Regions from separate parts of the Streptomyces sp. NBC_00523 genome, predicted to be linked through region 3. Evidence: riboswitches for the same ligand, from Rfam matches in the RefSeq annotation. Region 3 holds a riboswitch; each other region holds the start of a gene.
What was found. Region 3 has a riboswitch for cobalamin ahead of OHS17_RS30610 (CbtB domain-containing protein). Riboswitches for the same ligand answer to the same signal wherever they lie in the genome.
Positions count from the first base shown of each region.

Region 1: linked by a shared signal. The riboswitch ahead of OHS17_RS22700 (ribonucleoside-diphosphate reductase subunit alpha) and the one ahead of OHS17_RS30610 (CbtB domain-containing protein) in region 3 are both predicted to bind cobalamin.
Region 2: linked by a shared signal. The riboswitch ahead of OHS17_RS03000 (ABC transporter substrate-binding protein) and the one ahead of OHS17_RS30610 (CbtB domain-containing protein) in region 3 are both predicted to bind cobalamin.

Region 1 covers NZ_CP107836.1:4,952,651-4,962,155, forward strand. Annotated here, with positions in the region: gene OHS17_RS22675 (D-Ala-D-Ala carboxypeptidase family metallohydrolase) at 1-127, shown strand, start outside; gene OHS17_RS22680 (family 20 glycosylhydrolase) at 175-2,085, opposite strand; gene OHS17_RS22685 (GlxA family transcriptional regulator) at 2,173-3,147, opposite strand; gene OHS17_RS22690 (hypothetical protein) at 3,229-3,441, shown strand; gene OHS17_RS22695 (ribonucleotide-diphosphate reductase subunit beta) at 3,451-4,521, opposite strand; gene OHS17_RS22700 (ribonucleoside-diphosphate reductase subunit alpha) at 4,521-6,917, opposite strand; cobalamin riboswitch at 7,057-7,181, opposite strand; gene mctP (monocarboxylate uptake permease MctP) at 7,247-8,863, opposite strand; gene OHS17_RS22710 (DUF3311 domain-containing protein) at 8,860-9,114, opposite strand; gene OHS17_RS22715 (GntR family transcriptional regulator) at 9,356-9,505, opposite strand, start outside.
Region 2 covers NZ_CP107836.1:620,438-629,942, reverse strand. Annotated here, with positions in the region: gene OHS17_RS03015 (acyl-CoA dehydrogenase family protein) at 1-398, shown strand, start outside; gene OHS17_RS03010 (acyl carrier protein) at 641-880, shown strand; gene OHS17_RS03005 (beta-ketoacyl-[acyl-carrier-protein] synthase family protein) at 877-2,100, shown strand; cobalamin riboswitch at 2,138-2,324, shown strand; gene OHS17_RS03000 (ABC transporter substrate-binding protein) at 2,385-3,425, shown strand; gene OHS17_RS02995 (FecCD family ABC transporter permease) at 3,422-4,531, shown strand; gene OHS17_RS02990 (ABC transporter ATP-binding protein) at 4,528-5,313, shown strand; gene OHS17_RS02985 (PRC and DUF2382 domain-containing protein) at 5,399-6,412, opposite strand; gene OHS17_RS02980 (adenosylcobinamide amidohydrolase) at 6,718-7,377, shown strand; gene OHS17_RS02975 (NAD(P)-dependent oxidoreductase) at 7,428-8,333, shown strand; gene OHS17_RS02970 (NADP-dependent oxidoreductase) at 8,574-9,491, shown strand; gene OHS17_RS02965 (GNAT family N-acetyltransferase) at 9,488-9,505, shown strand, end outside.
Region 3 covers NZ_CP107836.1:6,779,484-6,788,988, reverse strand. Annotated here, with positions in the region: gene OHS17_RS30640 (MarR family winged helix-turn-helix transcriptional regulator) at 1-213, opposite strand, end outside; gene OHS17_RS30635 (bifunctional NAD(P)H-dependent oxidoreductase/GNAT family N-acetyltransferase) at 244-1,308, shown strand; gene OHS17_RS30630 (pirin family protein) at 1,377-2,342, opposite strand; gene OHS17_RS30625 (tetratricopeptide repeat protein) at 2,465-2,812, shown strand; gene OHS17_RS30620 (GNAT family N-acetyltransferase) at 2,867-3,361, shown strand; gene OHS17_RS30615 (CbtA family protein) at 3,426-4,205, opposite strand; gene OHS17_RS30610 (CbtB domain-containing protein) at 4,234-4,449, opposite strand; adenosylcobalamin (AdoCbl) riboswitch at 4,495-4,586, opposite strand; gene OHS17_RS30605 (histidine phosphatase family protein) at 4,726-5,313, shown strand; gene OHS17_RS30600 (glycoside hydrolase family 16 protein) at 5,487-6,365, shown strand; gene OHS17_RS30595 (hypothetical protein) at 6,421-6,630, opposite strand.

The sequences.
Region 1 (9,505 bases), 1.8 Mb from region 3:
CGCCAAGGAGGCCCGCAACCACGGGTTCAACGGGATCCTCGGCCCGGGCTACCCGGACCACAACGACCACGTCCACGTGAACCAGGGCCCCAGCCACTACTGGTCGGCGCCCAACTGCGGTATCTGAGCCGTGCGGTGGGGCCCGCCGGTCACCGGCGGGCCCCACTCGCGTGGTTACGCCCCGGCGCGCAGCGGGGTGCCGCCCGTCGTCTGGACCGCCGCTCCGTCCGAGGGGCGCTCGGTCAGGCGCAGCTGCGAGATCGCGTTGCGCAGGACGAACGCCCCGTGGCCCGCGTCCAGCTGCCAGCGCTGGGTGCGCGCGTCCGCCGAGCAGGCCCCGAGCGACAGTCCGGCGCCCACCTCCAGCGGCGCGCCCAGGTACTTCTTGCCGCGCACCGCGTCCAGGCACAGCCCGTCCGCCGAGCGGACCGTGTAGTAGCCGTCGGCGGTCGCGGTGAGCGTCCAGGCCGCCTTCGCGCCCTTCACCAGGGCGACCCCGGAGTCCGCGGCCGGGGCCAGCGCCTTCGCGCCGGACGTCAGCCGGTAGGTGCCGTCGGCCAGCGGGGCGCGGTCGGTGTTGGCCCAGCCAGGGGCGTGCCCGATGCGGCGGGCCATGGCCTCGAAACCGGCGTACGTCGGGCTGGGCTTCGGGCCGCCCCAGGTGGCCTGGGCGAGGAAGCGCAGCGGCATGAAGACCTTCGCCTCGACCTCGTTCTCGGTCTCGGCCGCCGCGCTGTCCGGCCACAGGCTGATCTTCGCGCCGGTCAGGTTCGCCGCCGCGGCGGGCAGCGTCTCGCCCTCGAAGCGCAGGGGCGTCCAGTCGCTCTCGTACAGCTCCTGGGTCTTGGTGGTGTAGCCGCCGCGCACCAGGTAGAGCGCGTAGGCGGAGTTCATCACCGGGCGGCCCTCGGCGAGCAGGGCGGACGGCTGCTGGATGGCGCCGCCGCCGAGCCAGTGCTCGACGGTGATGTCACGGTCCAGCGGGACGAGCGTGTTGCGGCCGAGCAGGCCGTCGTTCCAGATGCGCAGCGAGCGCCCCTGCTTCTTCACATGGGCGTTCACCTGGTTGATGAAGTCCACGAACAGGTCGTCCGGGGTGGCCGACGCGCCGAACTTCGCGACGGCCGCCGCCTGGAGCTGCGGATAGTCCGGGTAGGAGGAGCCGAGCATGTATTCGTCGGCGCCCATGTGCCAGGTGTCGGTGCCCCAGACGTCCAGGGCCTCGTCGACCAGTGAGGTGTAGTACGTCAGCGCCTCGGGCCGCGAGATGTCCAGGCGGGGCGCGGAGGCCGTGCCGTCCTTGTCCTTGAGCTGGAGCTCGGGGTGGTTCTCCAGGTAGGGGTCCATGTGGCCGGGGGAGTTGATCTCCGGGACCAGGTCGATGTGGTACTTCTTCGCCGTCGCGGCGAGGACACGGATCTGCGGCTTGGTGTAGTAGCCCCAGAACGCCGACTCGGGGTCGGTGTCGCTGCGGACCTTCGCCTCGATCCAGAGCTGGTTGAGCTTCTGGGACGCCATGTCCTTCATCAGCCGCTCGAACCAGGGCAGCGACACGTTGATGTAGCAGGCGCAGACCCCGACCCCGCGTTCCCGGTACGCGGGCACGTCGGTCGCCGAGCCGTGCGCGGCCCGCCCGTCGTCATTCAGCAGTTGCAGCACGGTGCGCGAGCCGTAGAACACGCCCGCCGAGGTGGCCGCCGTGACCGTGACCCGGTCGCCGACCTCCAGCCGGTAGCCCTCCGCCCCGAGCGAGCCCTTCAGCGAGGCGTCCTGGCGCAGCACGATGTCCCCGGCACGCGCCCGGCCCCGGGACACCTGCTGCCTGCCTTCCAGCTCACCGGCGAACCGGGCCGCGTCGTCGGCCGTACGCCGCTCGCGCACCCCGTCCAGCACGATCCTGGTCCGGCCGGTGAGGACGAACTCCCCGCTGCCCGGCTGCCACTGGCGCAGCGTGGGCAGCACCTCCGGCGGGGGAGCGGTCGCCGGGGCCGCCTGGGCCGCGGCGGTCTGCCAGGGGAGCAGGGCGGCGGCGAGCGCGGTCACCACGGCCCCGATGGTCCTTCGTCTTGCCTTCTGCATGTCCATGGCATCGACCCTGACGCGCGCGAAGGCCCGGTCCATGGACAGGTCGTGCGACCGGTTGGACGAATGATCGGATGTGCCCCGCTCGCCTCAGGCGGCCTCGACGATGGCGGAGGGCCCCCGGAAGGTGCGCCGGTACGCCTGTGGCGTGGTGTCCAGCGCCCGGACGAACTGGTGGCGCAGCGCCGCCGCCGTCCCGAAGCCGGTCCGGTCGGCGATGGTGTCGATGGTTTCGTCCGATGTCTCCAGGAGGTGCTGGGCCAGCAGGACGCGCTGGCGCAGCAGCCAGCGGTACGGAGTGGTCCCGGTCTCCTGCTGGAAGCGGCGGGCGAAGGTACGCGGCGACATGTGGGCCCGGTCCGCGAGCTGTTCGACGGTCATCTCGCGGTCGAGGTGGCGCTCCATCCAGGCCAGCGTGTCGCCCACGGTGTCGCACCGGGTGCGCGGCAGCGGCCGCTGGATGTACTGCGCCTGCCCGCCGTCCCGGTGCGGCGGCACCACCATCCGCCGGGCGATGGTGTTGGCGGCGGCGGGTCCGTACGCCTGGCGGACCAGGTGCAGGCAGGCGTCGATCCCCGCCGCCGTCCCCGCCGACGTGGTGACCGGCCCGTCCTCCACGTACAGCACGTCCGGCTCGACGGCGGCCTCGGGGAAGCGGCGGGCCAGGTCGTCGGCGTGCCGCCAGTGCGTGGTGCAGCGGCGGCCGTCAAGCAGCCCGGCCGCGCCCAGGAGGTACGCCCCCGAGCAGACGCTGAGCACCCGGGCGCCCCGCTCCACGGCCCGGCGCAGGGCGTCCAGCACCTCCTCGGGGAACTCGCGGTCCCCGAAGCGGCTGCCGGCCGGTACGGCGACGAGGTCGGCCTCCTCCAGCCGGTCGAGACCGTAGGGGGTGCTGATGGTGAACCCGGCGTGGGTCCGCAGCTCGGGCCCCTCGCCGGAGACCACCGCGAAATCGTGCACCGGCAGGCCCTCGTCGCTGCGGTCGAGGCCGAACACCTCGCAGAGCACGCCGAGTTCGAAGGGATGGACGTCATCGAGCATCAGGGCGGCGACATTGTTCAGCATGGACCCAGTGTGGCAGTAATTCGATGCCCTATGACAGTCCTGCCACTGCCGCTTCCTCGCCGGAACGAGGACAGTAGAGGCATGAACACATTCCAGAACTTCCTCGGCATTTCCGCACTTTTCGTCCTCGTCCTGCTGCCGGCGCTCATCGGTGCCGCCCGCGAGCGCCGCATCGACCGCGAGCTGCGCGAAGCGGAACAGGACCGGAGCACACGCCCACCGCGAACGGCGGACGCCGCGCGGCCGGTGGGGGCCGCACGGCGTCCGTACGTCAGAAGCTGGGCGAGGATCTAGCCCTTCCGCCTAGAAGTCGTCGTCGAAGCCGACCGTGCCCTCGACAGCCACCTGGTACGCCGACGGGCGCCGCTCGAAGAAGTTCGTGAGCTCCTGGACCCCCTGGAGCTCCATGAACGAGAACGGGTTCTGCGATCCGTACACCGCCGGGAAACCGAGCCGGGTGAGCCGCTGGTCGGCGACGCACTCCAGGTACTCGCGCATCGACTCGGTGTTCATGCCGGGCAGCCCGTCGCCGCACAGGTCGCGGCCGAACTGCAGCTCCGCCTCGACGGCCTCCTTCAGCATGTCGGTGACCTGCTGCTGGAGGGCGTCGTCGAAGAGCTCCGGCTCCTCCTTGCGGACCGTGTCCACGACCTCGAACGCGAAGTTCATGTGCATGGTCTCGTCGCGGAAGACCCAGTTGGTCCCCGTGGCGAGGCCGTGCAGCAGCCCGCGCGAACGGAACCAGTACACGTACGCGAAGGCGCCGTAGAAGAACAGCCCCTCGATGCACGCCGCGAAGCAGATCAGGTTCAGCAGGAAGCGGCGGCGGTCCGCCTTCGACTCCAGCCGGTCGATCTTCTCCACCGAGTCCATCCAGCGGAAGCAGAACTGCGCCTTCTCGCGGATGGACGGGATGTTCTCCACCGCCGCGAACGCCGCCGCGCGGTCGTCCGGGTCGGGCAGATAGGTGTCGAGCAGCGTCAGATAGAACTGGACGTGCACGGCCTCCTCGAACAGCTGCCGCGACAGATACAGCCGCGCCTCGGGGGAGTTGATGTGCTTGTACAGCGTCAGCACCAGGTTGTTCGCGACGATCGAGTCACCGGTCGCGAAGAACGCCACGAGGCGTCCGATCAGGTGCTGCTCGGCGGGCGTCATCTTGGCGAGGTCCGCCACGTCCGAGTGGAGGTCCACCTCCTCGACGTGCCAGGTGTTCTTGATCGCGTCCCGGTAGCGCTCGTAGAAGTCCGGGTAGCGCATCGGCCGCAGGGTCAGTTCGAAGCCCGGGTCGAGCAGGTTCTTTGAAGCGGGGGTGTCGGTGCGGAGCGCCGTCGTTGAGGGGCGGTGGTCGGGCGACGGGTGGGCGGCGGTCATTACTGGCAGGCCTCGCAGGACTCGGGGTTTTCCAGGGAGCAGGCGATGGCGTCCGCGTCGGGCGCCTGCGCCTGCTGTACGGGGATGGGGGCGGCGGCCGCCGCCTGGCCGGACGCGGCACGGGCGATCCGGGTCGCCGGACGCGACCGCAGGTAGTACGTCGTCTTCAGGCCCTGCTTCCAGGCGTACGCGTACATCGAGGAGAGCTTGCCGATCGTCGGCGTCTCCAGGAACAGGTTGAGCGACTGGCTCTGGTCCAGGAACGGCGTACGGGCCGCCGCCATGTCGATCAGGCCGCGCTGCGGGATCTCCCACGCGGTGCGGTACAGCGCCCGCACGTCCGCCGGGATCCAGGCGAAGCCCTGCACCGAGCCGTTCGCCTCGCGCAGCGCCTCACGCGTCCGCGCGTCCCACACGCCGAGCCGCTTCAGCTCGTCCACCAGATAGCCGTTGACCTGGAGGAACTCCCCGCTCAGGGTCTCCCGCTTGAAGAGGTTCGAGACCTGGGGCTCGATGCACTCGTAGACGCCCGCGATCGAGGCGATCGTCGCGGTCGGGGCGATGGCCAGGAGCAGCGAGTTGCGCATCCCGGTCGTCGCGATCCGGGCGCGCAGCGCGTCCCAGCGCTCCGGCCAGTTCAGCTCCGCGTCGTAGTGGTCGGGGTGCAGCACCCCGCGCGCGGCCCGGGTCTCGGACCAGGCGGGCAGCGGGCCGGACCGCTCGGCGAGGTCGCAGGACGCCTCGTACGCGGCGAGCATGATGCGCTCGGCGATCTTCGTGGAGAGCGCCCGGGCCTCGGGGGAGTCGAACGGCAGCCGCAGCTGGAAGAAGACGTCCTGGAGACCCATCGCGCCCAGGCCCACCGGCCGCCAGCGGGCGTTGGAGCGCCCGGCCTGCTCGGTCGGGTAGAAGTTGATGTCCACGACCCGGTCGAGGAAGGTCACCGCGGTCCGCACGGTGGCGTCCAGGCGCTCCCAGTCGATCGAGCCGCCGTCCACGAACGCGCCGAGGTTGACCGAGCCGAGGTTGCAGACGGCCGTCTCGCCGTCGTCGGTGACCTCCAGGATCTCGGTGCACAGGTTCGAGGAGTGCACGACCCTGCCCGGCTCGGCGGTCTGGTTCGCCGTGCGGTTGGAGGCGTCCTTGAACGTCATCCAGCCCTGCCCGGTCTGCGCCAGGGTCCGCATCATCCGGCCGTACAGCTCACGGGCCGGCATGGTCTTGCGGGCCAGGCCCTTCGCCTCGGCCGCCCGGTACGCGGCGTCGAAGTCGTCGCCCCACAGATCGGTCAGCTCGGGCACGTCCGCCGGGGAGAACAGCGACCAGGTCCCGTCCGCGTCGACGCGGCGCATGAACTCGTCCGGGATCCAGTGCGCCAGGTTCAGGTTGTGCGTGCGGCGCTGGTCCTCGCCCGTGTTGTCGCGGAGCTCCAGGAACTCCTCGATGTCCGCGTGCCAGGTCTCCAGGTAGACCGCGGCGGCGCCCTTGCGGCGGCCGCCCTGGTTCACGGCGGCGACGGAGGCGTCCAGCGTCTTGAGGAACGGCACGATGCCGTTGGAGTGCCCGTTGGTGCCCCGGATCAGGGAGCCCCGGGCGCGGATGCGGGAGTACGAGAGGCCGATGCCGCCCGCGTGCTTCGACAGCCGGGCCACCTGGTGGTAGCGGTCGTAGATCGAGTCCAGCTCGTCCAGCGGCGAGTCCAGCAGATAGCAGGACGACATCTGCGGGTGGCGGGTGCCGGAGTTGAAGAGCGTCGGCGAGGACGGCAGGTAGTCCAGCCGGCTCATCAGCCCGTACAGCGCCGCGACCTCGTCCAGCGCCCGCTCGGAGGTGTCCTCGGCGAGCCCGGCGGCGACCCGGAGCATGAAGTGCTGGGGGGTCTCGATGACCTGGCGGGTGATCGGGTGGCGCAGCAGGTAGCGGCTGTGCAGGGTGCGCAGCCCGAAGTACCCGAAGCGGTCGTCCGCCCCGTCCGCGAGGGACCGCTCGACCAGGGCGTCCAGGGCGGTGGCGTGCAGCGTGACGAACTCGGCGGTCCGGTCCGCGATCAGGCCCTCACGGTGGCCCACGGCGACCGAGGCCGAGAACGAGGTGGCGCCCTGCCCGGCGGCCTCGTCCGCGACGGTCCGGGTGAGCAGCCGGGCGGCGAGGCGGGAGTAGGCGGGGTCCTCGGAGATGAGGCCCGCCGCGGCCTCGGTGGCCAGCGAGCGCAGCTCCGCCTCGTCCGACCGGGCGTTGCGGCCGCGCAGGGCGGCGGCGGCGACGCGGCCGGGGTCGGTGTCGGGCAGGTCGGCGGTGAGGTCGGTCAGGGTCCGCAGCAGTGCGGTGCCCGGTCCGTCGCTCTCGGTCCCCGCTGCTTCGGCCGCTGAAACCGGATCGGCTGGCGCGATGGTCACGTGGTGCTCTCCCTCGCTCGGCTCTGGGCCGGCGGGGAGCGGGGGCAGCCGGGCAGGAGCGGGCCCGGCCGGGCGGCACTCCGTGCGGCGTCCACCGGCCCATCCACGAGGCCCGGACGTCTGGGCATCCGGTTCGGTCGAGCCGGATGCGCCGTCGGCAGGTCCTCGGACTCCACGGGTGCGCGAAAGCACACCGATCACACCGTTGCGGGACAGTTCCGGATTCGCACCGGATTCCCCTGCGGCGACAGCGAGCACGAGCATACATGTGGGGGCCGCCCTGTCGGGCAGCCCCCACATGTTGTGTCGCGAGGCGTAAAGGTGTGCGGTCAGTGACCGCCCGGGGCTCCCGCCGTGGCCGGCGGCAGCTTCTCCTGGACGCCCGCGTCGCCCACGTCCGCGGTGTAGTCACCCGGAGAGGTCTCGTCGGTCCCGGCGGGGGCCTTGACCGCGTTCAGGACGAAGGTGAGGACGATGACGACCACGACGTTCAGCACGAACGCGGTGAGGCCGATGTAGCCGATCTCACCGAGGCCCGGGATCTCCTTGGAGGACCCGCCGAAGTGCTTCTGCGTCGGGCTCGCGACCCCGTACGCGGCAGCCGTACCGTAGATCATGCCGACCGCCCAGCCGGCCAGCAGCGCCCAGCGGTGGAACCACCGGGTGAACAGGCCGCCGACCAGGGCCGGCATCGTCTGGAGGATCCAGATTCCGCCGAGCAGCTGGAAGTTGATCGCGACGGTCTTGTCCATGGTGAGGACGAAGGCGAGCGCGCCGACCTTGACCAGCAGCGACACCAGCTTGGAGACCTTGGTCTCCTGCTCGGGCGTCGCGTCCGGCTTCAGGAAGTCCTTGTAGATGTTGCGCGTGAACAGGTTCGCCGCGGCGATCGACATGATCGCGGCCGGCACCAGGGCGCCGATGCCGATCGCGGCGAACGCCACCCCCGCGAACCAGTCGGGGAACATGTTTTCGAACAGCTGCGGGATGGCCAGCTGGCCGTTGTCCACCTTGACGCCGGCGGCGATCGCCATGAAGCCGAGCAGCGCGAGCAGGCCCAGCATCAGCGAGTACAGCGGCAGGATCGTGGTGTTGCGGCGGATCACCTCACGGCTGCGGCTGGAGAGCGTCGCCGTGATCGAGTGCGGATACATGAACAGCGCCAGGGCGGACCCGAGCGCCAGGGTCGCGTATCCCCACTGACCGGCCGCGGCGGGTGCGAGGCCGCCCGCGCCCGCCTTGGTGAACTTGTCCTGGGCGGAGGCGAAGATGTCGTCGAAGCCGCCGAGCTTGATCGGGATGTAGATGATCGCGACGGCGATGACCAGGTAGATCAGCCCGTCCTTGACGAACGCGATCAGCGCGGGCGCCCGCAGCCCCGAGGAGTAGGTGTACGCGGCGAGCACCGCGAACGCGATCAGCAGCGGCAGGTCCTTGACGAACCAGTTGGTGTTCTCGCCGCCGCCGACGCCCATCACGTCCAGCACCGCCTGGATGCCGACGAGCTGGAGCGCGATGTACGGCATGGTGGCGAGGATGCCGGTGACCGCGACGGCCAGCGAAAGACCCTTCGAGCCGAACCGGCCGCGGACGAAGTCCGAGGTGGTGACGTACCCGTGCTTGTGCGAGACCGACCACAGGCGGGGCAGGAAGGTGAAGATCAGCGGGTACACCAGGATGGTGTAGGGCACCGCGAAGAAGCCGGCCGCGCCCGCCGCGTAGATCGCCGCGGGTACGGCGACGAAGGTGTACGCGGTGTAGAGGTCGCCGCCGAGCAGGAACCAGGTGACCCAGGTGCCGAACGACCGTCCGCCCAGGCCCCATTCGTCGAGCGTGGCCTCGTTCTCGGCCTTGCGCCAGCGGGCGGCCAGGAAGCCCATGACCGTGACGGCCAGGAAGAAGAAGATGAAGACGCCGAGCGCGACGCCGTTCACGCCGTCCTTCATGCCGACGCACCCCCCTTGCGGGCGCGCTGGTCACGCTGCCACAGCTTGTACGCGATCATGGTGAGCGCGGTGGAGATCAGCACCCAGAGCATCTGGTACCAGTAGAAGAACGGGATGCCGATGAAGGCCGGGTCGACCTTCGCGTACGAACTCACCCAGAGCATCGCCACGAACGGCGCGATGAGACACAGGGCGATGACCACCCGCAACGGTGTGACCGTCGGTGGCTTTCCTTCTGGTTCTTCCGCCATGGCGGCGACTCCGTCCCCTCGCTGATCACCTGTAATGCGCAGGAAATCTAGGCGAGTCATCCGGCCACCGTCACCCCCCGTCCGCATTGCGGTCCGGCAACGGTCGTCAGGGGACGGGCGGATGGCCCCAATGGCCGCAAACGTCCGGGGGTTGGTCCAGTCCAAGCCGGGTGGCGGGAACGCCGAACGGCCCCCGGAGGCGGTTCCGGGGGCCGTTCGCGGAGCACATGCGTACGACGGGTCAGTCCAGCGGACGCTTCAGGCGGGCCACGAACTTGTAGCGGTCGCCGCGGTAGACCGAGCGCACCCACTCGACCGGTTCGCCCTGCTCGTCCAGCGAGTGGCGGGAGAGCATCAGCATCGGCAGGCCCACGTCGGTGCCGAGCAGCCC
Region 2 (9,505 bases), 6.2 Mb from region 3:
TGGGCCGGTGGAACGCGGCGGCGGGCCCGGCGCTGCGCGGGGTCGAGGCGCACGCCTGCCGGCAGGCGGCCGAGGCGTACGCGGAGGCGGTCGAGGCGCTGCCCGCCGGGGCGGACCGGGACCGGCTCGGCGAGCTGGCCCGGCTGTTCGCCCTGGGCCGGGTCGCGCGCGACAGCGGGAACCTCCTCGCGGCCGGGCACCTGAGCGCCGGTCAGGCGGAGGCGCTGACGGACCACACCGAACGGCTCATCGAGGCGGTGGCCCCCCACCTCCCGGAGCTCGCCGACGCCTTCGCCCTCCCCGAGGAGATGCTCGCCGACTGGCCGATCACGCGCGCCGGATACGCCGAGGCGTACGACGATCCGGACGCCCACTGGCACACGGCGGCGGGCCGGTGAGGGGCACCCGGGCGCACCGCGCGGCACGGGCCGTACAGGGGCTCGGGGCGGGGACCGTCCTCCTCGTCTACTGGACGAGCGTCGCTCTGTTCGCGCGGTGGTGCGGGGCGCCCCGGACGGGCGTTGGTGAATCGGTTCGCCGCAAGGCGTAACCGGAGCGACGCTGCTCAGTTGTTCCGGCGTCGGGGCCGTGCGCGCCGACGCCGGACACCCCACCGGATGGACCTGAGGAAAGGAAGACCATGAGCACGATCCACCCCCACATCACCGACGTTCTCAGCCGTACCTTCAAGGTGCCCGTGGCCGAGATCCTTCCGGATTCCACGTTGGACAGCCTGGACATGGACTCCCTCGCGGCCGCCGAGTTCGCCGTCGTCCTCCGGGAGACCACCGGGGCCGAGCTGGACACCGGCACCCTCACCCGGGGCACCACCCTCGCCGAGCTCACGGCGCACCTCCACGCGTCGGCCGGCGCCCGATGAGGACCCCGGCCATCGCCGTCACCGGGCTCGGCATGATCACCCCGGTCGGCAACGACACCGAGTCCACCTGGGACGGGGTGTGCGGCGCCGTGAGCCCGGCGCGCACCATCCCCGCGCTCGCCGGGTGCGCGATCGACTTCGCCTGCGTGGTAGACGGCATCGACCTGGACGCCGAGATCGGCCGCCGTACGGCCTTCCGGATGGGCCGGTACGTCAAGTTCGCGGTCCTGGCCGCCCGGGAGGCCGTCGCCGACGCCGGGCTCGACCCGGCCGGCTGGGACGGCAGCCGGGTCGCGGTCGTCGTCGGCACCAGCAGCGGGGGCTCCGCGCACCTCACCGACCAGGCGCTCGTGCTGGAGCGGCGGGGCCCCGAGGCGACCTCACCGGCCGGGGTCCTGCTGACGATCCCCAACATGCCCGCCGCCGAGATCGCGATCGAGATGCGGGCCACCGGCCCCAGCATGGCGCCCTGCACGGCCTGTTCGTCCGGCGTCACCGCGCTCTCCGTCGCCCGCGACCTGCTGGCCACCGGGCAGTGCGACGTGGCCATCGCGGGGGCGACCGAGTCGACGGTCTTCCCGATCGCCATGACCGGCTTCGCCCGGTCCGGGGCCGCCGCCCTCGCGGACGGCGACCTGTCCCGGCTCAGCCGGCCCTTCGCCGCCGACCGGGCCGGACTCGTCATGGGCGAGGGAGCCGCGGTCATGGTGCTGGAACGCGCCGCCGACGCGGAGGCCAGGGGCGCCGAACCCCGGGCCCTGCTCGCCGGGACCGGCGCCACCACGGACGCCCACCACCCCACCAGCCCGCACCCCGACGGCCGGATCGCCCGGGCCGCCGTCGAGGCCGCCCTGCGCGACGCGGGCTGGCGGGCCGACGAGGTGGAGCACGTCAACGCGCACGGCACCGCGACCGTACGCAACGACGCCGCCGAGGCCGCGCTGATCAGCCGGGTGTACCCGCACCGTCCACCCGTCACCGCGCCCAAGGGCGTGCTCGGGCACTGCATGGGCGCGGCCGGGGCGATCGAGGCGGGGCTGACGATCCTCACCCTCCAGCGCGGGGTCGTCCCGCCGGTCGCCAACCTGGACGCGCCCGCGCCCGGGTTCGACATCGACTGCGTCACGAAGGTGCCGCTGGTCCGGCCGGTCCGCCGGGCCGTCAGCCATTCCTTCGGCTTCGGCGGGCACAACGCGGTGGTGGCCCTGGAACGTCCATGAGCCCCTGGGGGCGGCTCTGAGCTGCGCGGACGCCCGTGATAGCTTCCCGGGAGCCAGTCGAACTCCACGTAGGGGTCAGGGAATCCGGTGCGAATCCGGAACTGACGCGCAGCGGTGAGGGGGACGGGCGGGGCCACGGCCACTGGGAGACCCGGCGTCTCCCGGGAAGGCGTCCCGCCCGAACGAACCCGAGTCCGAAGACCTGCTGGCGACCGCCGCCCGGGACCGGGCGGCGGACCGTACAGCGGGCCCCGCGCATGGGCCCAGAGACGCCGAGGTACCCCGTGCCGCCGATATCCGGCCCCGCCCGTTCCGCCGCCCTGCTCACCGCCGCGCTCCTGCTGCTGACGGCCTGCGGGGGACCCCCCTCCGGCAAGGCCGACGCGGCGGGCAGGGCGGACGGCTATCCGGTCACCCTCAAGAACTGCGGGCGCACCGTCACCGTGGACGCCGCACCCCGCCGCGCGGTCTCCGTCGACCAGGGCACCACGGAGATCATGCTCTCGCTCGGCCTCCAGGACCGGATGGCGGCCACCGCCACCTGGACCGATCCGGTGATGAAGGGCCTGGAGAAGGCCAACGCGGGCGTGGAGCGGATCGCCGACAACCGCCCCTCGTCCGAGAAGGTCCTCGACCAGGAGCCCGACTTCGTCGCCGCCGACTTCGAGTCGACCCTCGCCAAGGGCGGCGTCGCCCCGCGCGAACAGTTCGAGAAGCTGGGCGTCCCCACCTATGTCGCGCCCGCCGACTGCACCGCCAAGGACAACACCAAGGACGGCGACGGCGTCCGCACCGGCGCGCTCACCATGGACAGCGTGTACGCCGAAGTGAACGACCTGGCCCGCGTGTTCGGCGTGCCCGAGCGCGGCGAGAAGCTGGTCGCGCGGCTCCGCGACCGTATCCGGAAGGCCACCGACGGCATCGACGGATCCGGCACCTCCGTCATGTACTGGTTCGCCAACTCCGAGTCCCCCTATCTGGCGGGCTGCTGCGGGGCGCCGGGCATCATGACCCGGGAGCTGGGCCTGAAGAACGTCTTCGACGACACGCGCGACGAATGGCCCCAGATCAACTGGGAGACCGTCGCCGACCGGAACCCGGACGTCCTCGTCATCGGCGACCTCACCCGCAAGTCGCAGACCGCCGAGAGCGCCGCCGGGAAGATCGCCTTCCTGGAGTCCAACCCCGTCACGAAGAAGATGGACGCCGTACGCCACAAGCGCTACGTCCTGCTCAGCGGCCAGGCCATGAACCCGACCATCCGCACGGTCGAGGGCATCGAGCTGGTGGCCGCCGGGCTGCGCGACTTCGGACTCACGGGGTGACGGCCACCGACCGGCCCACCGCCCCGAGCAAGAAGGCCCCGGGCGAGAAGGCTCCGGGCGAAAAGGTCCCGGAAGCCGCCCGCCCCCGGGCGCGCGGCCTGCGCGACGGCCTCCTGTGGACCGGCGGCCTGCTGCTGCTCGCCCTCTCCGTCGCGGTCGCGGTCACCATCGGACCGGCCCGGATCTCCGTCGTGGACGTCTGGTCCGCCGTCGCCGCCCACCTCGGCATCGGCGAGGCCCGGCTCAGCCCGATCCGCGACGGCATCATCTGGAACCTGCGCATGCCGCGTACGCTGCTCGCCGCCGTCTGCGGGGCCGGGCTCGCGGTCTGCGGGACCGTCATGCAGTCCCTGCTGCGCAACCCGCTGGCCGACCCGTTCGTCCTCGGCGTCTCCTCCGGCGCGTCCACCGGCGCGGTCCTGGTCGTCGTGCTCGGCGTCGGCGGGGGAGCGGTGACGCTGCCGGCCGGGGCCTTCATCGGGGCGCTCTGCTCCTTCGCCCTGGTGATGCTGCTCAGCCACACCCTGGGCGGCTCCACCGACCGGGTCGTGCTGTCCGGGGTCGCCGCCATGCAGCTGTTCTCGGCGCTGACCTCCTTCGTCGTCATGACGGCCGCCGACGCCGAGCAGACCCGCGGGGTGCTGTTCTGGCTGCTGGGCTCGCTCGGCGGGGTCGGCTGGACCGACGTCTGGGTCTGCTCCGCCGTCCTCGCCGTCAGCCTGCTCATCTGCCTGGGCCATGCCCGTACGCTCGACGCCTTCGCCTTCGGGCAGGACGCGGCCGCCGCCCTCGGCGTGAACGTCGCACGCGTCCGGACCGTCCTGCTCTGCACGACCGCGCTGCTCACCGCCGCGCTCGTCAGCTCGGCCGGGGCCATCGGCTTCGTCGGGCTGGTCCTGCCGCACGCCGCCCGCGCCCTCACCGGCTCGGGCCACCGCAGACTGCTGCCGGTCACCGCGCTCACCGGGGCCGTCTTCCTCGTCTGGGTCGACACCCTCGCCCGGACCGTCCTCGACCCCCAGGAGGTCCCGGTGGGCGTCGTCACCGCCCTCATCGGCGTGCCCGCCTTCGTCGCCGTCCTCTACCGCACCAGGCGGCCCGCATGACCGGGACCGGAACGACGGCCGAGGGCCTGCGGGCCGAACGGGTCGTCCGGGAGGCAGGCGGACGCCTCCTCCTGGACGGGGTCACCCTCGCCCCGGAACCCGGCACCACCGTGGGCCTGATCGGCCCCAACGGCTCCGGCAAGTCCACGCTGCTGCGCATCCTCGCCGGGGTCCTCGCCCCGCACACGGGCGTCGTCACCCTGGACGGCGAACCGCTGCCCGCCGTCGGCCGGCGCGCCGTGGCCCGGCGCGTCGCGGTCGTGGACCAGCACGCCGCCACCCAGGACGAACTGAGCGTCCTGGACGTCGTACGCCTGGGCCGCATCCCGCACCGCCGCGCCTGGGCCGCCCCGACGGGCGAGGACGCTGCGGCGGTGGACGAGGCGCTGGAACGCACCGGGCTCACCGGCCGCCGCGACCAGTCCTGGCACACCCTGTCCGGGGGGGAGCGCCAGCGCGTCCAGATCGCCCGCGCGCTCGCCCAGCGGCCGCGCGAACTCCTGCTGGACGAACCGACCAACCACCTGGACATCCAGCACCAGCTGGAACTGCTCTCCCTGGTCGCCTCGCTCCCGCTGACCGCCGTCGTCGCCCTGCACGACCTCAATCTGGCCGCCATGTTCTGCGACCGGATCGTGGTGCTGAGCGGTGGCCGGGCGGTCGCGGGCGGGACTCCCGCGCAGGTCGTCACCGAGGAACTGATCGAGGAGGTCTACCGGGTGCGGTCGGTCGTCACCCCGGACGGCCCGCAGGGGCGGCCCTCGGTGCGCTTCCTGCCCTGACGGGCCCGGGCACACGAGAGGGCGGGCCCGTCGGCGGGCCCGCCCTTCGCCTGTGGTGCGGTGCGGCAATCATGCCGACGGGGGGTCAGCGGTGGCGTCCTCGGCCCATGTCGCCGCCGGTGTCCTTGCCACCCATGTCCTTGCCGTCCTTGGTGGTGCCGTCCGCGTAGTCGATCTGCTCCTTGCGCAGCTCGGCGGAGACCTCCTTCTGCTCCGTCACCCTCTGGGTTTCCATCCGGACGCGCTCGACCGGGACGGTCTCCTTGCGCATCGTGGCGCGCTCCGCGTGCAGGGTGACCTCCACGTCCTGCTCCGTCAGGTCGCCCGCCCGCGTCGTCTTGTCGCCCGGCTGCAGCGGCTCACGGACCACCCGTACCTCCTCGTGCGAGACCGGCACGCTGCGCGTGACGTTCTCGGTGACGACGTACTTGTGCAGGCGGGCCCTGCCGCTCTCGTACTCCTCGGTGCCGATGTGCAGCTGCTCCTCGGAGCGGATCATCTCCTCCTTGCCGCCCAGGTCGGCCCCGGACCGCTGGGCACCCGCGCCGGCCCCGGCCAGCGGACGTCCCGCGCCCGTGCCCGTGGCCTCGGTGTCCCGGTGCCTGCCGGTACCGGCCGTCTGCGTGCGGTCCTTGCCGGAGGTGCCGGCCGCGCCCATGGCCCCGGCCCCTGCTCCGGCGCCGGCCGCCGCGCCGGTCCCGGCCGCGCCCATGGTGCCGGTGCCCGTGGTGGTCGGTGCCCCGGTCCCGGAACTGTCGCCCAGATTGCCCCGGGTGTTCCTGGTCAGGCCGTAGTGCCGGTACAGCTCCTCCTCCTCCGACACGGACAGATGTGCGTCCGCGTCCACCCGGGGGGCTTCCTTGACCTGGTCCTTGCCGTGGGAGATGTGCAGGTCGGAGCCCACTCGACGGGCTCCGGCGAGAGGCACGAAACTCTCCTTCATGCCGAACAGGCCGGTCTTCACCGTGATCCAGTCCGGGCGGCCGGTGCTGTCGTCGACATACACGCGGCCCACGTTGCCGATCTTCTCGCCCTCGGTGTCGTACACCGTCAGGCCGTCGAGCTCTCCGGAATCCGTGAAACCGTCAGCGGCTCCCATATCCGAATCCTCCTCGCCCGGGCGCGTCCTGTGGGTGGGTCCAGCAGAGAAGGCGCGTCCGGATTCCATCGCGCCTCACCCGGATGGACGCTGCAACCGCCCGGCCACCGGGCGCGGCGCGCGGCATCTGCCCCGGACCGCTGCAGCCCCCGCCTCACACGGCTGCGCGGCTCTCGCGCCCGTTACGCCATCCGGGTGAACGGACCGGGCCCCGGACGCCCCGGTCCCGGCACATATGATCAACAGGACCACGCCGACCGGCGTCCAGCCGCGCCACCCGGGGGTGCCCCATCCGTTCCGTACGCATCCGGCTCCCCGCCCAACGCGGCGAACTGCTCGCCCGGCGCGAGGACGGCGCGGAGCTGCACCACCTCGTGTGGCGGCTGGGACCCGGCTGGCGGGTGTGCAGCAGCGCGGTCCTGGGCGGCGGCATCGGCCCGCGCGAGTGGATCCTCAACGCGCAGGTCCCCGGCGGCTACCCCCGCATGGACCCCGACCGCCACCTCGCCGAGATCGCCGCCGCCACCCGCCTCACCGGCCCCGGCGCCGGCCTCATGACCGCCGCCGATGTCACCGCGTACACCACCGCCGACGACGAGGACGTGCACGCCACCGCCACCTGCGGTCTGGGCGTACGCGGCTGGGCCGCCGCACCGGCCGAGGGCACCGGCGGACCGCCGCGCCCCGGCACCGTCAACATCGTGGTGACGCTCCCGGTCCCCCTGTCCGACGCCGCCCTGGTCAACGCCGTCGCCACCGCCACGGAGGCCAAGGTCCAGGCGCTCCTGGACGCCGGACTCGACTGCTCCGGCACCCCCACGGACGCCGTCTGCCTCGCCGCGCCCGAACCCGGGCCGGAGACCGGCGCCGCCGAGCCGTTCGCCGGTCCGCGCTCCCGCTGGGGCGCGCGACTCGCCAGAGCCGTACACGCCGCCGTGCTGGAAGGCGCGCTGCGGCAACCCTGAGAAGCCGAAGCCGCCGCGCCCTCCGGAGCGCGGCCGACGAAGGGAACCCCATGACCTCAGCAGTCCCCGCCGCACCCCAGCAGCCGGTCGTCGCCGTACTCGGCGCCGGGATCATGGGCGCGGCCATGGCCCGCAGCCTGCTCCGCGCCGGTCTGGAGGTCCGGGCCTGGAACCGGACCCAGGCCAAGGCCGCCCCGCTCGCCGCCGACGGCGCCACCGTCACCGGCACGGCGGCCGAGGCCGTGCGCGGCGCCCATGTCGTGCTCACCGCGCTCACCGACACGACCGCCGTCGCCGCCGCGCTCACCGCCGCCTCCGACGGGCTGCACCGGGGCCAGGTGCTGCTCCAGACCTCCACGGTCGGCCCGGACGGCGCCGTCGAACTGGCCCAGCGCGCCGCCGACCTCGGGCTGATCCACCTCGACGCCCCGGTCGTCGGCACCCGGCAGCCCGCCGAACAGGGCGCGCTGACCGTCCTCGTCTCCGGCCCGGAGGCCGCCCGCGCGGTGGTCGGACCGGTGCTGGACGCGATCGGGCAGCGCACGGTGTGGGCCGGTGAGGAGCCGGGAGCGGCGTCCCGGCTGAAGCTCGTGGTCAACGCCTGGGTCGTCAACATGGTCGGCGGCGTCGCGGAGTGCCTGAACCTCGCCGAGGGGCTCGGCGTCGACCCCCGTACGTTCCTCGGCCTGGTCAAGGGCGGACCGCTCGACTCCGGTTACCTCCAGGCCAAGTCCGCCGCCGTCCTCGACGGCGACCTCACGCCCAGCTTCGCCCTGTCCACCGCGCTCAAGGACACCCGGCTCATCCTCGACGCGGCCGCCCAGGCCGGTGTCCGGCTGGACCTGGCCGCCGCGTCGGCCGCCCGATTCGAGCGCGCGGAGGCCGCCGGACACGGCGAGGAGGACATGGTCGCCACCTACTACGCGGGCCGGGCGCCCGAGCGGGACGGCGACTGACCGGACCGGGGCACCGGCCCCGTAACGACGCGAGACCGCCCCACCGGTACGGGGGAGCCCGGTGGGACGGCCGCCCTCAGCGTGCCACAGGACGGCCCGCCGCAGGGCCCGGCCGGGGCGTACCGGGCCGTGATTGAGTCGAAATCGACGGTACGGGAATACCCGCGCGACACGCGTCCTTGCCGCAGCTGGGGCGCCCGTCAGCAGGGCGCCGGCGCACCAACAGGGGAGAAGGAGCTCATGCCGAAGGCGTACGTGTTCACCCGCAACGGCGGACCGGAGGTGGAGGGCTTCGCCGATCTGGAACGGCCGAAACCCGGCCCCGGTGAACTGCTCGTCGCCGTCCGCGCGGCGGGCGTCAACCCGGTCGACTGGAAGCTGCGCACCGGCTACACCCGGCCCGGCAGCGAGCCGCTGCCGTTCCCGACGGTCTTCGGCAGCGAGGCCGCCGGCACCGTCGTGGAGACCGGCCCCGGAGCGGAGGGCTTCGCCCCCGGCGACGAGGTCTTCGGCAACCCGCTGACCGGCGGATACGCCGAGTACACGCTGATGCCCGTCGCGGTCACCGCCCACAAGCCGGCCGCCCTGTCCTTCACCGACGCGGCGGTCCTGCCCGTCGCCGCCGCCACCGCCTACGACGGTCTGCGCCAGCTCGGCCTCGCCCCCGGCGCCACGCTCCTGGTCACCGGGGCCGGCGGCGGCGTGGGCAGCGCCGCCGTCCAGCTCGCCCGCCACGCGGGCCTCCGGGTCCTCGGCGCCGCGAGCGCGGCCAAGAAGGACTTCGTGGAGTCCCTGGGCGCCGAGCACATCCCGTCCGGCACCGGCCTCGCCGACCGGGTGCGGGCGGCCGCCCCGGAAGGTGTGGACGCCGTCTTCGACCTGGTCGGCGGCGACACCCTGCGCGAGGTGGCCGGGCTGACCGGCCCGGCCGCGCTCATCAGCGCCGGCGGCAAGCCCCTGGTGACCGAGCTCGGCGGCGCACCCGTCCGGCGGGCCCGGACCGCCGCCGTCCTCGACGAGGTGGCGCGGCTGACCGTCGAGGGCGTCCTGCGCACCCACGTGACCCGGACCGTGCCCCTCGACCGGGCGGCCGAGGCGCTGCGCGCGGTGGAGGAGGGCCACGCCCTGGGCAAGACCGTGATCGAGGTGACCGCGTGAGCACGTACCCGGAC
Region 3 (9,505 bases):
GGTGGCCTGCTCGTGCAGCGTGCTGGTGCCGTCCGTTCTTTCGGACAGGGTGCTGAGCACCTCGTAGTCCGGCTCGGAGAGCCCGAGGGCGGCCAGGTCGCGCGCGGTGCGGCCCTGGACGGCGGTGACCATACGCAGGTACGCCCGCCAGTCGCGCTCCTCGTCGAGGGTGAGCCAGTCACCGGGGGAGCCGCTTTCCTTCTTCGTTGACATGTAATCAATCTACCGGCTAGCTTCGTTTACATGACAACGAAAACTCTGCGCGTCCTCGTGCTGGTCTGCAGCACTCGCCCCAACGCGCTCGGCCCCGCCGTCGGGCGCTGGCTGACGGACGTACTCGCGCCGAGTTCCGAGGCGCTCGGGGTGGAGCTTGTCCCCGTTTCGATCGGCGACCTCGACCTGCCGTTCCTGGACGAGGAGGAGCATCCCTCCAGCGGCATCCATCGCCACGAGCACTCCCGCCGCTGGAGCCGGATGGTCGACGAGGCCGACGGCTTCGTCGTCGTGACGCCCGAGTACAACTACGGCATGCCGGCGACGCTGAAGAACGCCCTGGACTACCTGGGCCCCGAATGGGCCTGGAAGCCGGTCGGCTTCGTCAGCTACGGCCATACCTCGGCCGGCACCCGCGCGGTTCAGCACGCCAAGCAGGTCGTGAGCACCCTGCGACTGGTCCCCCTCGGGGCCACCGTCGCGCTGCGGATCGCGGAGGCGACGGGCGGCAACGGTCTGGAACCCGCTCCCCACCACGCGGACGCGGCGCAGGGGCTGCTGGCGGAACTCGTCCGTCTCGCTCATGCCCTGAACCCGATGCGTGAGCGCGAGCACCCGGCATCCGTCCAGGGACCACTCCCCGGCTCGTACGCACGTCGGCTCGGCCCGCACGACGCCCCCGAAGTCACCGTGCTGCAGCGTTGCTGCTGGACGGAGGAGGCACTCGCCAACGAGACGCTGGCCATCCCCGCACTCCACGAGTCACCCGCCGACATCCGCGCGTGGCTGGCCGACTGGCACACGATGGGCCTGTGGCGCGACGGCCGGCTCCTGGGCCTGGTCCGCACCCGACGCGACGGAAGCGACCTCCACATCGGGCGGCTCGCCGTCGCTCCCGACCTGCGCGGACGCGGTATAGGCCGCTGGCTGCTGCGCGCAGCCGAGTCGGTCGAGGAGGGCTGCACCCGGATCGTCCTGTCCACCGGCGCCGCCAGTCACCGCAACCTCTCCTTCTACCGGCGCCAGGGCTACGCCCGCGTCGCCGGCCTTCGCGAGGACGGCGACGTCAACTTGGCGAAGCCGGTCCGCGCCTGAGCATCCGTCCGCACACCCAGCCGGCCCAGGCAGGGACCCAACGCTCCCTCAGACGTGAAAACCCCAGCTCACCGCACCCGCCCCCGCGGCTTCAGTCCCACGTCCGGCAACGCCGGAGCCGGGATCGGCGGTCCGTCATAGCCGTGTACGGTGCCGAATCGGTCGCCGGACATCCAGTCCTCGCGGGCCCGGGCGATCTCGTCCTGGGTCCTGCCCACGAAATTCCACCACATGATCAGCTCCTCCTCGAACGGCTCGCCGCCCAGGAGCATCAGGCCCGCGTCGGACTCCGCGCGGAGCGGGAGTTCCGTGCGGCCGCAGCCGAGGTAGAGCATGGAGCCGGGGAGGACCGGGACGCCGTCGACCTCGGCCTCGCCGGACATCGAGAGCACGGCGTACTCGAAGTCGGGGTCCAGGGGGAGCCGGGCCTGCGCGCCCCGGGTCAGAGTGAGGTCGGCGCCCACGATCGGGGTGTACGCGGTGCCGGGAGAGGTGGCGCCGTCGAGGTCGCCCAGGATCACGGTGGCCGTGAGGCCGGGGGCGGTGACCGTGGGCAGGTCGCTGTGGTGCTGGAAATGGGGCTCGGTGAAGCGGTGCGCGTCCGGGAGCGCCACCCAGAGCTGGGCGCCGTGGAGCAGCGCGGCGTGCTGTTTGGGGCTCTCCTCGGAATGGCTGATCGCGCGGCCGGAGGTCATCAGGCCCAGTTCGCGCGGGCGGACCGTCTGGAGGCTGCCGAGGCTGTCGCGGTGCAGGACCTCGCCCTCGTGCAGCCAGCTGACGGTCTGGAGGCCCATGTGCGGGTGCGGCGGCACCTGCATCCCGGGTTCGTCGGCGATGTCGTCGGGGCCGTAGTGGTCCACGAAGGCCCAGGCGCCGACCATCCGGCGGCCCAGGTTGGGCAGCAGCCTGCGGACCTCGGTGGACTCGCCGAGCCGCACCTTGCGCGGGGCGAGCAGTTCACGTACGGGCTCCGCGACGACGAAACCGCGGCCTCCGCAGACGGTGGGGACGGCCTGGCGATCGAGATTGCTCATGGCGCTCAACCTATTCCGCTGCGGGGCGAGGGCGGGTGGCGCCCACGCCGGACAATTAGTGGAATGTTAAACCACCTGTCGGTGTTGTGCGGATCGGACACCCGCCCGACCGAGGAGACGACATGAGCGACAGCTACTACGAGTTCGGCACCGCCGCCGAGCGCTGGGAGCGCGCGGGGTTCTTCTTCGACGCGAAGGAGTACACGACCGCGGCCCGCATCCTGGACGGACTCGTCGCGGAGGTCCCGGAGCAGGTCGCGCCCCGGCTGCTGCTGGCCCGCGCCTACTACCACTCGGCGAGCCTCGGGCGGGCCGAGACGGAGCTCCGTGCGGTTCTGGAGCGCGACCCGGTGGAGCACTACGCCCGCCTGATGCTCGGCCGGACCCTGGAGCGCCAGGGGCGGCAGAGCGAGGCGGACACGCAGCTCCGGCTGGCCGCCGCGCTGTCCGGTGACCTGGGGTCCGCGTAGAAGTTGGGTATTCCAGGTGCCCGGCCCCAGGGCCCCGTGATACTTCACAGGACCATGACCGACCTTGAAACGCCGCGCTTGGTCCTGCACCCGATGACCCCCGCCGAAGCCGAGCGCGTCGCGGCAGGTTCGCCGCCGGCCGGGGCGCGCTGGGCTCCCGGCTACCCCTCCCCCGGTGAGCGGGGAGCCGCCGCGCGCCACCTCGCGACCTGCCTGGCCACCGGTGATCCCAGCCCCTTCGGTTCGTACGAGATACGGCTCCGCGCCGACGGTGTGGTCATCGGCGGCATCGGCTTCCACGCCGCGCCGGACGAGCGGCGCAGCGTGACGATCGGCTACGGGTTGGTGGAGTCGGCGCGCGGACAGGGTTACGCCTCCGAGGCGCTTCGGGCGCTGCTGCGTTTCGCCCGGGAACAGGGCGTCGTCCGGGTGCGCGGGGACGCCGACACCGGCAACATCGCCTCGCAGCGCGTCATGACGGCGGCCGGGATGCGCCGGGTGGACGAGGACGCCTCGCTGAAGTACTACCTGGCCGAGTGGACGGCGTAGAACGGGCGGAGCCCGCCGGGTGATCACCCGGCGGGCTCCGCCCGTTGCAGCGCGTCCGCGGCCGTCAGCCCACGGCGGCGGCGGTCCGGTTCGCCCGGCCGTCCGCGAGCGCCTCGGCCCTCGGCACCAGCAGGCGTTCGGTGAGGTGGCCGAAGAGCAGGCCGAAGGTGGTCCACAGCGTGGCCTGCACCGCGAGCGTGGCCAGCCGGAACTGCCACAGCAGGGTGGCCGGGAAGTCCGCTCCGACCTCGTTGAACGAGGGCAGGAAGACATAGGCGAGGGCGATCAGCAGCAGGTAACCGGCGGCTGCCACGACCGTCGCGTTCCAGTTGCCCAGGCGGGGCGCCAGCCGCTTGCCGACGATGACGGCGGCGACCGCGAGCAGCACGCTGAGGGCCACCATCAGGAAGAACAGCGTGGTGCGTTTGCCGATGGTGTCGGGGTTGCCGACGGCCGGCGGGTTGGCCGGGTACTTCAGGAACGGCACGAGGTACACGCTCACCAGCGCGGCGCCAGCGATCAGCGCGGCCGTGGCGCGCGGGCCGAACCGGCCCATCCGCCCCAGCGCGTAACAGAAGACGAGCGCGGCGATACCGCCGACCGCGACGCCGAAGACGAGCACACCGGTGGCCAGGCCGGCGGTCGACTGCATGCTGCGGCTGACGAGTTCCTCGGCGGCGCCGTGGTCGTGGCCGTGGGCGCTGTGCGCGGCCTCTTCGAGCGCGATGGCCGCGTCGACCCTGGACTCGCCGAGGAAGTAGGCGACGAGCAGCGCGAGCGCGCCCGCGACCAGTCCGGCCAGCATGCCGCGGACCAGCAGGGCTCTGACAGATATGGAGTTCATGAGGGATTCCCCTGGATCAGCCGGTCGGTCAGTGGCAGGGGAAGCCGAGGAGGTGGCGGCCGTCGTGGACCCACTCGTGGACGCCCTCGCCCGAGATGACGGCCGTGGCGCCCTGCTCGGCGCCGACGAAGTAGAGCAGGACCAGCATGAGGATGCCGAAGAAGACCGCCCAAGGGGCAATGGCCTTCAGGGAGATGGGGGTGATGGCGGATGCGCCGGTGGCGGGGGCAGCAGTCTGCGCCATGGCAGAACCTCCTGTGGGAACACGCGTCCCGATCGTGGTGCCTGAGACGAAGGTGCTGGGTCTGACTTCCCGCGTGCGCGGGTACACAGTGGCGCGACCGTGCCGGATTCTCACCGGACTTCCTTCACACCCTCGTCATGTCGCCGCGACCATACCCCCTGGGCACCGGGCACCGCCATGCCCCTTACAAGCGGTCCGCGCGGCCCGGATGCCATGGTGTGCTTGGCCGTGGGGCCCATGTTCGGGGAGTTGAGGGTGGTAGTGACGGTACGGGTGATGTTGATCTCACCGGCGATGAACGCGGCACTGCGCGAGGCCCGGTTCGCCGGCGACGCCGCGCTCGACGCGTCCGGCGTGCGGGCGGCCCGGCTGGCCGCGCCCCACGTCCCGGACGCGGACCGGCTGGTGCACGGGCCGTCCGAGCGGTGCGCCCGGACGGCGGAGGCGCTGGGGCTGCGCTCGGTGACCGAAACCGCCGTGCGGGACTGGGAGTTGGGGCGCTGGTCGGGTGCCCGACTGGACGAGGTGGGCGCGCGGGAGCCGGAGGGGGTCGCGGCCTGGCTGGGCGACCCGTCGGCCGCCCCGCACGGCGGCGAGTCGCTGCTCGGCCTGTGCGCCAGGGCGGGGGCCTGGCTCGACTCGCTGACCGGTGAGGGCCGGGTGCTGGCGGTCGCCGAACCGTCCCTGGTGCGCGCGGCCGTGGTCCACGCGCTGGGGCTGCCGCCGCAGGTGTTCTGGCGCCTCGACGTCGCCCCGCTCACGCTGACGGAACTGAGCGGGCGCTCCGGGCGCTGGAACCTCCGCGTCGGGCGCGCGCTCGCGGACCGCGAGGGCGGCGGGGAGGGCGACCGGGGTGCGCCCTGAGCCGGATGGTGCAAGAACTGTTGTCCGTCCCTGAGCCTTGACACCCCGATGGTTCACTTCTTAAATCACGTAGTGAACTAAAGCACCATCATCCCCCCACGTGATGGCCATGCCCCCACTTGTCATATGCATGACGCATCACATGTCCCCGTCCCGCACGGGAAGGAACGTTCATGAACTCCCCCCACCGGGCCAGGCGTCTCCTGGTCCCCGCTCTCTCCGTACTCGCCCTGGTCGCCACCACGTCCGGCCTGGCGTCGGGCGCCCCCAGGCAGCCGGAAACGGTCTCCGCCGCCGCGACGTCGTTCTCGGACGAGTTCGACGGTCCGGCCGGTTCGGCCGTGGACGGCAGCAAGTGGCAGATCGAGACCGGCGACAACGTCGACAACCACGAACGGCAGTACTACACCTCCGGCAACAACAACGCCGCGCTCGACGGCCAGGGCCATCTGGTCATCACCGCGCGCAAGGAGAACCCCTCCAACTACCAGTGCTGGTACGGCACCTGCGAGTACACCTCCGCGAGGCTGAACACCTCCGGCAAGTTCACGCAGACCTATGGCCACGTCGAGGCTCGTATGAAGATCCCGCGCGGCCAGGGCATGTGGCCCGCCTTCTGGATGCTCGGTGACGACATCGGACAGGTCGGGTGGCCCAACTCCGGTGAGATCGACGTCATGGAGAACGTCGGCTTCGAACCCTCCACCGTGCACGGCACCCTGCACGGGCCCGGCTACTCCGGCTCCGGCGGCATCGGGGCCGGCTACACCCTGCCCGACGGCCAGGCCTTCGCCGACGACTTCCACACCTTCGCCGTCGACTGGGCCCCCGACTCCGTCACCTGGTCGGTCGACGGAAACGTCTACCAGCACCGCACCCCGGCCGACACGAACGGCAACGCCTGGGCGTTCAACAAGCCGTTCTTCCTCATCCTCAACCTGGCGGTCGGCGGCTACTGGCCCGGCGACCCCGACGGCAACACCGCCTTCCCCAGCGAACTCGTGGTCGACCACGTGCGCGTCACCACGAGCGACAGCGCACCTCCGGCCTGATCGCGGCCGTCCCGCCGGGCGCGTGCCCGGCGGGACCTCCGCCGCCCGCGGACGCTCAGCGGAGCAGCCCCGCGATCGTGGACGCGAGGAGTGCGAGCAGGGAGAGCGCCGCACCGAAGGCCGTACCTCCCCGCAGGAGAGCGGCAGGGGTCGACGTTCCGGACCGGCGGGCGAGCAACACGGCCGTGACAGCGCTCAGTCCTGCGATCAGCAGCACGAGAGCGACGACGGTCACGGTCAGTACGACGACGGCTTCGAGCGGCACCTTTGCGTCTCCTCACGGAATGGTGTGCGGACAGGCCGAGATTGACCGATCGGCCGTACGGCAGGGTTCGGGCGGACAACAATGAACAGAGCCGAACCGCTCGGCCCACGGGTCCCCGACCGGTGGTCGCGCGCCCGACCGGGCCGCCGCAGGGAGGGTGCATGCAGGCCGGTGACGACGCCTCGGCCCGGGCCGAGGCTCTGGCCGCGTTACGCGAACGGCTGCGCGAAGTGCTCGGCAGCCGGGGGTACACCCGGAGGGACATCGTCAGGCGCAGCGGCGCCTCGCGGATCCCCTTGTCGGCCACCACGATCAGCCAGGCCCTGAACGACCGTCACCCGGCACCGACTCTGCGCACCGTCACGGGCATCGCGCAGGCCGCCGAGGCCGATCCGGAGACGTACCGGCAACTCCGAGAACTCTGGCACCGGTCCCGGCCCGGGCCGGACGTCGCTGCTCCCACCCCCCGCACGGACGTGTCCGCCGGCCCGGGCAGCGTCCAACTGGCCGGACCGGCACTGCTCCAGGTCCAGCAGGCCCCGTTCCTGGCGGCAGGGCCGGTCACCGCCTTCCTCACCCCCTACTACGCCCGCCCGCACGACATCGACCTGGAACGTCTGCTCGCCCCGGCGCTGGACGGGGTGACGTCCTGCTTCGTCCTGCTCACCGGTGACTCCTCCACGGGCAAGACCCGGGCCCTGTTCGAAGTGCTCCTCCGGTTGGCCCCGCACCGCCGTCTGTGGCGGCCCACGCACGCCGCCGCCCTGGCGGATCTGCTCAGGGACGGGCTGGTGGCACCGGGGGACGTGCTCTGGCTCAACGAGGCGCAGCGCTTCCTCCAAGGGGACCGTGCCGAGGAGGCCGCCGCCGCCCTGCGCGAGCTGCTGCTGACCCGGCCCGGTGTGGTGGTGGTCGGCACGCTGTGGACGAACCCGTACTGGGAGGAGTTCGTCCGCCCTCCGGAATCGGTGAGCGCGCCCAGCCACGTCCGCGCCCTCCTGGAGGCGCCGGTCACCCACCGGATCGCGGTTCCGGCCGAGCTGAGCGAGGCCCAGCGCGGGGAGTGGCAGAGCCTCGCTCTTTCCAGCGGGGACCCGCGCATGGGGCAGGCCGGACGGGCCGGAGCGGCCGACGGGCGGGTGGTCCAGCACCTCAGCGGTGGACCCGAACTCCTGGCCGCGTACCGCATGGGTCCCGGCGCGCATTTCACCCCGGTGGAACACGCGCTGATCACCGCCGCGATCGCGGTACGGCACACCGGCCACTGGGCGCCGCTGACCGACGAGTTGCTGGCGCACATCGCCGACGCCGCCCTTCCGCCGCGCCTCAGGCCCGCCGAACCGGGCTGGGCCCGCGAAGCGTTGACCGCCCTGGTCACGGGTGCGCGGGCCGACGGCCGCCGCACCGACATCAGGAACTCCCTGACCGCGCTGGTCGCACTGCGGGACACCGGGGGCGGCCCGACCACGTACGAGCCGGCCGACTACCTCCAGCAGAACGCCGCCGTGGAAGCTGCCGCCGCCGTTCCCGGGCCCGCCTTGTGGGACGCCGTGACCGCGTTCACCACGGACCCGGCTGTGCTCATGCAGCTGTCCTACCGGGCACGGGAGCAAGGGTTCATCAAGCAGGGTGGGGTGCTGCTGCGCCGCGCGACGGTGGCGGGCTGTCCCACGGAGTGGATCAGCCTCCTGCTGGCCACGCCCGTCGAGGCACGTGAGCGCGAGGAGATGGCGCTCTGGATGGCGCACCACATCCGGTGGGAGTCGGCCTGGGACATGCGTGCGCGACTGCTGGAACTCGTAGGCGAGGGCGCCGACGCACGCCTCCGTCTCGCGGCGAGGGCCGTCGAGGAGGTCGACGTCTCCGACGCCGAGGAGGTCACGCACCTGCTTCGGGCCCTGCGCGAACTGGGACACGAGTCCCTGCTCATCGACCGTGATCCGGCGGGGCTCATGCGGCTGTCGGACGTGAGCTGCGTGTCCGACGTCCTCGGACAGCTCCTCGACTACGGCTACCCCGCTCCTGCGGCGCGCCTCGCCGGGAGGATTCTCGCCGACCGCGCCGCTCTGGAGCATCCCCCCACGATGCTGGGGCTCGTCGTGGCGCACCGTGTCTGCCCCCCATGGTGCGAGGACGGAAAGGCCCTGTTCTCCGCGGCGGCCTCGCGCGTCGATCTGTCCGGCGACATCGAACCTCTTCTGAGCCTGGTGGAGGAACTGAAGAAGGAGCACACGGAAGCCGCGCACCTGCTCGCCCTCAGGCTGGCCGACGCCATCGACCTGCGGGACACCGATTTCGTGGCCTCCTCCCTGTACGAGCTGCGGGAGCTCGGTATGACCGCCGCCTCCCGCAGGCTGGCGGAACAGGCCGTTCCCGTAGCCGAGCTGGAGAAACCGGAAGCCGTCGGCTGGCTTCTGGACGAGCTGCGGTACTGCGGGTTCAACGACCTGGTCGCCGAGTTGCTGGGGCGTGACCCCTTGGCGGAGCTCGAGGTGGGATCGGTCAAGAAGGTGGTGCTGCTCCTGTGGGCCTTGCAGGGCCTCGAACGGGACGACCTGGTCCGGCGTCTTCTGCGGGACAGCGTGCGGTACGTCGAACTCGATGACGCGGAATGCACCGCCTCCTACCTCGATGAACTCGCGCGCGTGGGCAGACCTCAGACCGTGAGGCGGTTCGCGCTGCGCGCCGCAGACGAGGTGCCACCGTCCGAGGTGGCCAGGCTCCGGTTTCTCGCACAGACGCTGGACCGGGAGGGACTGACGGAGGCACTCGACCGGCTGGCCCGGCGCGCGGTCCTGGCGGTGGGTCCCTACTCACACGGATTCGTCACTCTCCTCCGGACGCTCCGTGAACACGGTCTGACGGCACACGCCGA